2 regions of the Sphingobium sp. SA2 genome follow, and region 1 is predicted to be linked to the other one. Evidence: riboswitches for the same ligand, from Rfam matches in the RefSeq annotation. Region 1 holds a riboswitch; the other holds the start of a gene.
What was found. A riboswitch is a leader RNA that binds a small molecule or an ion and turns the genes downstream of it on or off. The one in region 1 is predicted to bind thiamine pyrophosphate.
Positions count from the first base shown of each region.

Region 1 (3,417 bases):
CCGCCTTGGTTGGTCCCACCGCATCGCCATTCCATTCGCCCGCATCACCGCCATCGACCGCCACGAAGGTCGGCTCGCCCCCGGTGGTCAGGCGCACATCTTGGGCGATCAGGTCGGCATCGACTTGCGCGCCCAGCGCCATCACCGCATCCCAGCGGCTGTCGGTAAACGGCTTGGTGATCCGCACCGCTTCGGCAATGCGCGACACGTTCATCGCAAATTCGAAATCGACTTCGGCCGGTTCGGCCATGCCGCTGATCGGTGCGGCGGACTTGTAATGCGGCGTCGCGCAGAGCGGGATATGCCCCTCGCCCGCGAACATGCCGCTGGTGGCGTCGAGCGCCACCCAGCCTGCGCCGGGCACATAGGCCTCCGCCCAGGCGTGGAGGTCAACGACATCCTGCGTGACGCCCTTCGGCCCTTCGATCGGCTCGACATCGGCGACGAGCTGGATCGAATAGCCCGACACGAAGCGCGCGGCAAAGCCGAGGCGGCGCAGCAATTGCACCAGCAGCCAGGCCGAATCGCGGCACGATCCGGTGCCGATTTCCAGCGTCTCTTCGGGCGTCTGCACGCCCGCTTCCATGCGGATGACATAGCCGACCTGTTGCTGCAGGCGGCGGTTCACCTCGACCAGGAAATCCACGGTGCGGCTGGTGTAACCATCATATTGCGCCACCATCGCGTCGAACATCGGCCCTTGCGGTTCGATGTCGAAATAGGCGGCAAGGTCGGTCTTCAGCTGGTCGTCATAGGCGAAGGGGTAAGTTTCCGCATAAGGCTCGACGAAGAAATCGAATGGATTAATGATGTCGAGGTCCGCGAGCAGATCGACCTGGATGCGGAAATGGTCGACCGGATCGGGAAACACCACGCGCGCCAGCCAGTTGCCGTGCGGATCCTGCTGCCAGTTCAGGAAATGGTTCGCCGGTTCGATCTTCAGCGCATAATTGGGGACTTTGGTCCGGCTATGCGGCGCGGGGCGCAGGCGGATGACCTGTGGCCCCAGGCGGATCGGGCGATTGTAACGATAGGCGGTGAGGTGGTGGAGTGCGGCTTTGAGCATGGCCGCGATCAAACGCTACCCCCTGCTGCAATGCAACAGCCAATCGCGCGGGCCGTGCAGATTCTAATGGGTGCCCAGCCGCCCGCGCCGATAGCGCCGCCGCAGCACCGCCCCCGCGATCAGCAACGGCGTCGCCACCAGCATCAGCGCCATGCCGATCAGGCTGGGCGACCAGCCGAGGATGCTGTGCAGGCCAAAGGCCGACGGCGCGAGCAGCAGCAGAAATCCGGCGGTCAGCAGCCACAGCCCCCAACGGCGCGGGCGCACCGCGACCATGCGATATTCATGCCGCCACGCCTTGCGGCCTTCCTTGGTCGACAGATCGGGTGGGGGATAGTGAGACATAAGCGCTGGACTCATGCCGCGAACGCCTTACCCTGTCCAGCATCCCCGGGGGACCGTCCGCAGACGGTTGAGAGGCAGCTATGTGGCTGCGACCCGTTGAACCTGATCCGGCTAACACCGGCGTAGGGAGGGTCAGCGCGCCGTCACACCGCCCGCCATCCCTCTCTTTCGCCCATGAAGGAGAGACAATTATGGCAGATGTTCCCGCCCGCACCGAAATCGGCGTCACCACTGGTCCCATCCGGGGATCGCGCAAGATCCATGTCGGCCCGCTGAACGTCGCGATGCGCGAAATCACGCTGGAGCCGGGTAGCGGCGAAGCGCCGGTGCGTGTCTATGACACGTCCGGTCCCTATACCGACCCGGCGGCGCAGATCGACATTCGCGCGGGCCTGCCGACGCTGCGCCACGACTGGATCGTCGGGCGGGGTGATGTGGAAGAGTATGCGGCGCGCGCGGTTCGGCCGGAGGATAATGGGCTGAAAGGGCCGGATCGGTCGGGCGGCGTGGCGCAATTTCCGCTGGGCGCGCGCCGCCCGTTGCGTGCCAAGGCGGGCGCGAATGTCAGCCAGATGCATTATGCCCGTCGCGGCATCATCACGCCGGAAATGGAATATGTGGCGGAGCGCGAAAATCTGGGCCGCGCGCGCCTTTCTGAATATGTCCGCGATGGGCAGGATTGGGGCGCGGAAATCCCCGATTATGTGACGCCGGAATTCGTCCGCGACGAAGTGGCGCGCGGCCGGGCGATCATTCCGAGCAACATCAACCATCCTGAATCCGAACCGATGGCGATCGGCCGCAATTTCCTGGTCAAGATCAACGCCAATATCGGCAACAGCGCCGTCGCATCAGACGTCGCCGCCGAAGTCGACAAGCTGGTCTGGTCGATCCGCTGGGGCGCGGACACGGTGATGGACCTGTCCACCGGCCGCAACATCCACGACACGCGCGAATGGATCATCCGCAATTCGCCCGTGCCGATCGGCACCGTGCCCATCTATCAGGCGCTCGAAAAGGTCGGCGGCGTCGCCGAAGAGCTGACGTGGGAGATTTTCCGCGACACGCTGATCGAGCAGGCGGAACAGGGCGTCGATTATTTCACCATCCATGCGGGCGTGCGCCTGCCCTATATCCCGATGACGGCCAAGCGCGTGACCGGCATCGTGTCGCGCGGCGGCTCCATCATGGCGAAATGGTGCCTCGCCCATCATCGCGAGAGCTTCCTATACGAACGGTTCGACGAGATTAGCGAGATCATGAAGGCCTATGACATCGCCTATTCCTTGGGCGACGGCCTGCGCCCCGGTTCGATCGCTGACGCCAATGACGAGGCGCAATTTGCCGAACTCTATACGCTGGGCGAACTGACCAAGCGCGCCTGGGAACAGGATGTGCAGGTGATGATCGAGGGGCCGGGCCATGTGCCCATGCACAAGATCAAGCAGAATATGGAAAAGCAGCTCGAAGCCTGCGGCGAAGCGCCCTTCTACACGCTGGGGCCGCTCACCACCGACATCGCGCCGGGCTATGACCATATCACCAGCGGGATCGGCGCGGCCATGATCGGCTGGTATGGCACGGCGATGCTTTGCTATGTCACGCCCAAGGAGCATCTGGGCCTGCCCGACCGCGATGATGTGAAGGTCGGCGTGGTGACCTACAAGCTCGCCGCCCATGCCGCCGACCTCGCCAAGGGGCATCCGGCAGCGAAAGTGCGCGACGATGCACTGAGCCGCGCACGGTTCGAGTTCCGCTGGCGCGACCAGTTCAACCTGTCGCTCGACCCCGACACGGCGGAGCAATATCACGACCAGACGCTCCCCGCAGAAGGCGCGAAAAGCGCGCATTTCTGCTCGATGTGCGGCCCCAAATTCTGCTCGATGAAGATCACGCAAGAGGTCCGCGATTTCGCCGCGAAGCAGAACCAGGAAGCCGACGCCTTCATCGCCGCCAATCCGCCCCGGAACGGGGAGGGGAACCATTTGGCGCAGCCAAATGGTGGA
Region 1 covers NZ_JAPMXX010000006.1:710,627-714,043, reverse strand. Annotated here, with positions in the region: gene OVY48_RS11075 (transglutaminase family protein) at 1-1,066, opposite strand, end outside; gene OVY48_RS11070 (hypothetical protein) at 1,130-1,426, opposite strand; TPP riboswitch at 1,448-1,557, shown strand; gene thiC (phosphomethylpyrimidine synthase ThiC) at 1,603-3,417, shown strand, end outside.

Region 2 (3,417 bases), on a different contig from region 1:
CTAATTAGCAGGAACATTTGCGATGTTGGGTGGATTCTAGATCGAAGTGCGAAATCCTAGGATTTATAGGGGTTTGATCCCCTTTCCAGGAAGGCACATGATGAACGGCTACCAGCATCTGGGTTTGGATGAGCGGCGACAGATCTATCAACTGGCTGCAACCGGGCGGTCCGTGCATCAGATAGCAGCGTCGCTGCAGCGACATCGTTCGACCATCTATCGCGAGCTCAAACGTAATCAGCATCTCGATGACGAGCCGGTGTTTCGTGGCTATTTTCCAACGGCCGCACAAACGATGGCGGACAGGCGCCGGGTGCGTGGCGGCAAAATCGCCCGAAAGCCCGAGCTTGCCGCCTATATCGCCGACCGCTTGTCAGCAGCCTGGTCGCCGGAGCAGATTGCGGGATACCTTCGACGCCATCGCGGTAATCGTGAAGCCGTCTGTCACGAGACCATCTACCAGTTCGTCTATGGGCCGGACGGACGAAGCCAGGGCCTGTGGCGCCTTCTGCCTGTTGCCCGTCGATCTCGACGGCAGCGCTATGCGCGCAAGCCCCGCGGTCTGCATATCCCTTTGGCCAACACCATTGGCAAACGCCCTTCCGAAATCGGTAATCGCAGCAGCTTTGGTCATTGGGAAGGCGACCTGATGATCTTCAGGTTGGAATATGGCAAAGCCAACCTCACCTCGCTGGTCGAGCGCCGCAGCCGGTTTACTATCCTCGCCCGCAATCCCAGTCGGCATTCCGCCGGCGTCATGTCGGGAATCCAGCACCACTTGCACATGCTGCCCCCTTCCCTGCGTCAGAGCATCACCTTTGACCGGGGAACGGAATTTGCTGCCTTTGTGACACTCCAGAAGAAACTCGCGATGACGAGCTATTTCTGCCTGCCATCGGCACCCTGGCAAAAGGGCAGCGTGGAAAACAGCAACGGTCGCATACGGCGCTTCCTGCCGTCTGACACGGACCTGGCGTTGCTATCGGATAAGGAAATCCAGGCCGTTGCTGATCGCATCAACAGCACCCCTCGCAAGTGCCTGAACTATCGCACCCCGCATGACGTTCTGGGAGAGCAAATCACCCTCCTCAACGCCCGGTAGATTTGCCATCCAGGGTGGGGCTCGCCCCACCCTGGATGAAATGCTACGCATCCCATGGATGTCGCGCTTCAAATCGAAACCGCCTTTGTTTGCGGCGTTTCGATGGAGCTAGCCGCAGCATAAACTATGCGGCCCCTCCCAATCACGGAAGCGTTTGACGTTCGCACATTCTGCGCATAGTCGCAGGCGCACATTCACCCACGGGGTGTCCTGGCGCTGTCAGGGCTGAGACGCGGATCGGGCGCAAGGGGTGCCTAGTCCGCAAACCCGCGAACCTGATCCGGCTCATACCGGCGGAGGAATAGGGACTATGCGTCGTTACGCCATCATCTCGTTTACCTGTCTGTCCACCCTACCCTTCGCATTCGTATTGTCCAATGCGGCGCGGGCGGCCGAAGGGAGCGAGGCGGATCGCATCATCGTCACGGCGCGGGGGCGCGAGGAAGCGCAGATCGGCGTCCCCGATACGGTGACCGTCTATGGTCCCGCCGCCATTGCCGCGCGCAAGATGACGACGATCGACGATTTCATCGCGGCAACGCCGGGCATCTTCATCATCAATGATCAGGATCCAGGTACGAATTTGATATCGGTACGTGGCGTATCGACCAATCGCAGCCAGTCGCCTTCTATCGCTTATATCGTTGATGGTTTGGCGCTGGCCGATTCCGAACTCTTCACCCTGCGAACCTATGATGTCGCGCGGGTCGAGATATTGAAGGGACCGCAGGGCGCGCTGTTCGGCCGCTCGGCATCGGGCGGCGCGATTGCCGTGGCGACGAATGAGCCCGGCCCGGATTGGGGTGGCGAAGCGGCGGTCGGTATCGGCAATGGGTTCACTTGGACCGCCGATGGCGTGGTCAATGCGCCGCTGTCCGACCGTGTGCAAGTGCGGTTGGCGGGTTCCTATCGCAACAGCGAAGGGTTCATCCGCAACAGCTTCCTCGACAAAAAAGTCGATGGCCAGATCAGCCGCAACCTGCGGCTGAAGGCGACGATGGTGCTGAGCGAAACCGCGACCTTCAAACTGCGCGCGAGTTGGGCCGAGGAGGAAGGCGGCGCGGCCTATATCTCGTCGGGCAATGTGACCGGTCTTTACGGTGGTAGGCTGGCAGGCGATGCGCTGACCGATCCGTTCGGCGATTTCGAGGGACGTTCCGACCGCAATTATTGGGGCGTTCAAGCGACTTATGAGCAGCTGCTGGGTGATACCCTGAGCCTGAGCTGGACCGGCGGCTATGACGAATATCATAAGGATTTCGTCGAGGAACTGGATTTCCGCAACGACACGCCAATCACGCTAGGCGGTATTCCGCTCTTTCCAGATGGTATCCAGCCCATCTCTCAACCCGTTGATATTCTGGCCTGGACCAGCGAGTTGCGGCTGACATCGATGACCGATGGTCCGCTACGTTGGCATGTCGGGCTGTTTTTCCAGCGGCTGGAGCGCGACCGGACCGACGATTTCGGGCCTTTGCTGTTCGGCGCGGAAGCGTTACGCGCGGAGACACGCTCGAACCAGATCGGTGTCTTCGCTCAGGCGAGCTACGACATTGCGCCGCAGATCGAATTGACCGCCGCGCTGCGCTACGACCGCGATCGGCGCAAGGAAGATACGGTCGGCTCGACAAGCGGCGCGCTGGTGGCGCAGCGGGCGCGGACGTTTGACAAATGGCAGCCCAAGGTTTCGCTGGCGTGGCGGCCCAATGCGAACCTGACCGCTTATGTGACCGGCGCGGTTGGTTTCAAGGCGGGCGGGTTCAATCCCCTGCCCGGCGCGACGGATGTGTGGCAAGCCGTGTTCCCCGGCGAGACGACCAAGTCGGTCGAGGTCGGCGTCAAGGCGCAGAGCAGCGATGGCCGGGTGCGTGGGTCGATCGCGGGCTTCGTCACCGACTATAGCAATTTCCAGAATACGGTCTTCCTGGGCAATTCGGTGGTGCTGTCGGTGCCGCAAGTCGATGTCCATGGGTTGGAGGCGTCGGGCGATGTGGCGCTGGGCGCAGGGTTCCGCGTCGATGGCGGGATCGCCTGGACGCATAGCCGCACGGGTCGCTATCTGACCCCCAATCCGACGCCGGAGTCGGGTGAACCGGCGATCGTCGATATGAGCGGTAAGCGGACGCCCAATGCGCCCGACTGGACGGTCAATGGCGGGATCGGCTGGGAGGGCGCGGCAGGACCAGCGCTGGTCGATGCGCGGCTGAGCGTCGCTTATGTGTCGCGGGTGGATTTCGAGATCGACAATATCTTGCATACGCCGGGCTATACGTCGGTCGACGGGCGGATCGGCGTGACGCAGGGCGCTTGGACGT
Region 2 covers NZ_JAPMXX010000001.1:807,602-811,018, reverse strand. Annotated here, with positions in the region: gene OVY48_RS04005 (IS30 family transposase) at 98-1,102, shown strand; TPP riboswitch at 1,294-1,421, shown strand; gene OVY48_RS04000 (TonB-dependent receptor) at 1,413-3,417, shown strand, end outside.
Region 2: linked by a shared signal. The riboswitch ahead of OVY48_RS04000 (TonB-dependent receptor) and the one ahead of thiC (phosphomethylpyrimidine synthase ThiC) in region 1 are both predicted to bind thiamine pyrophosphate.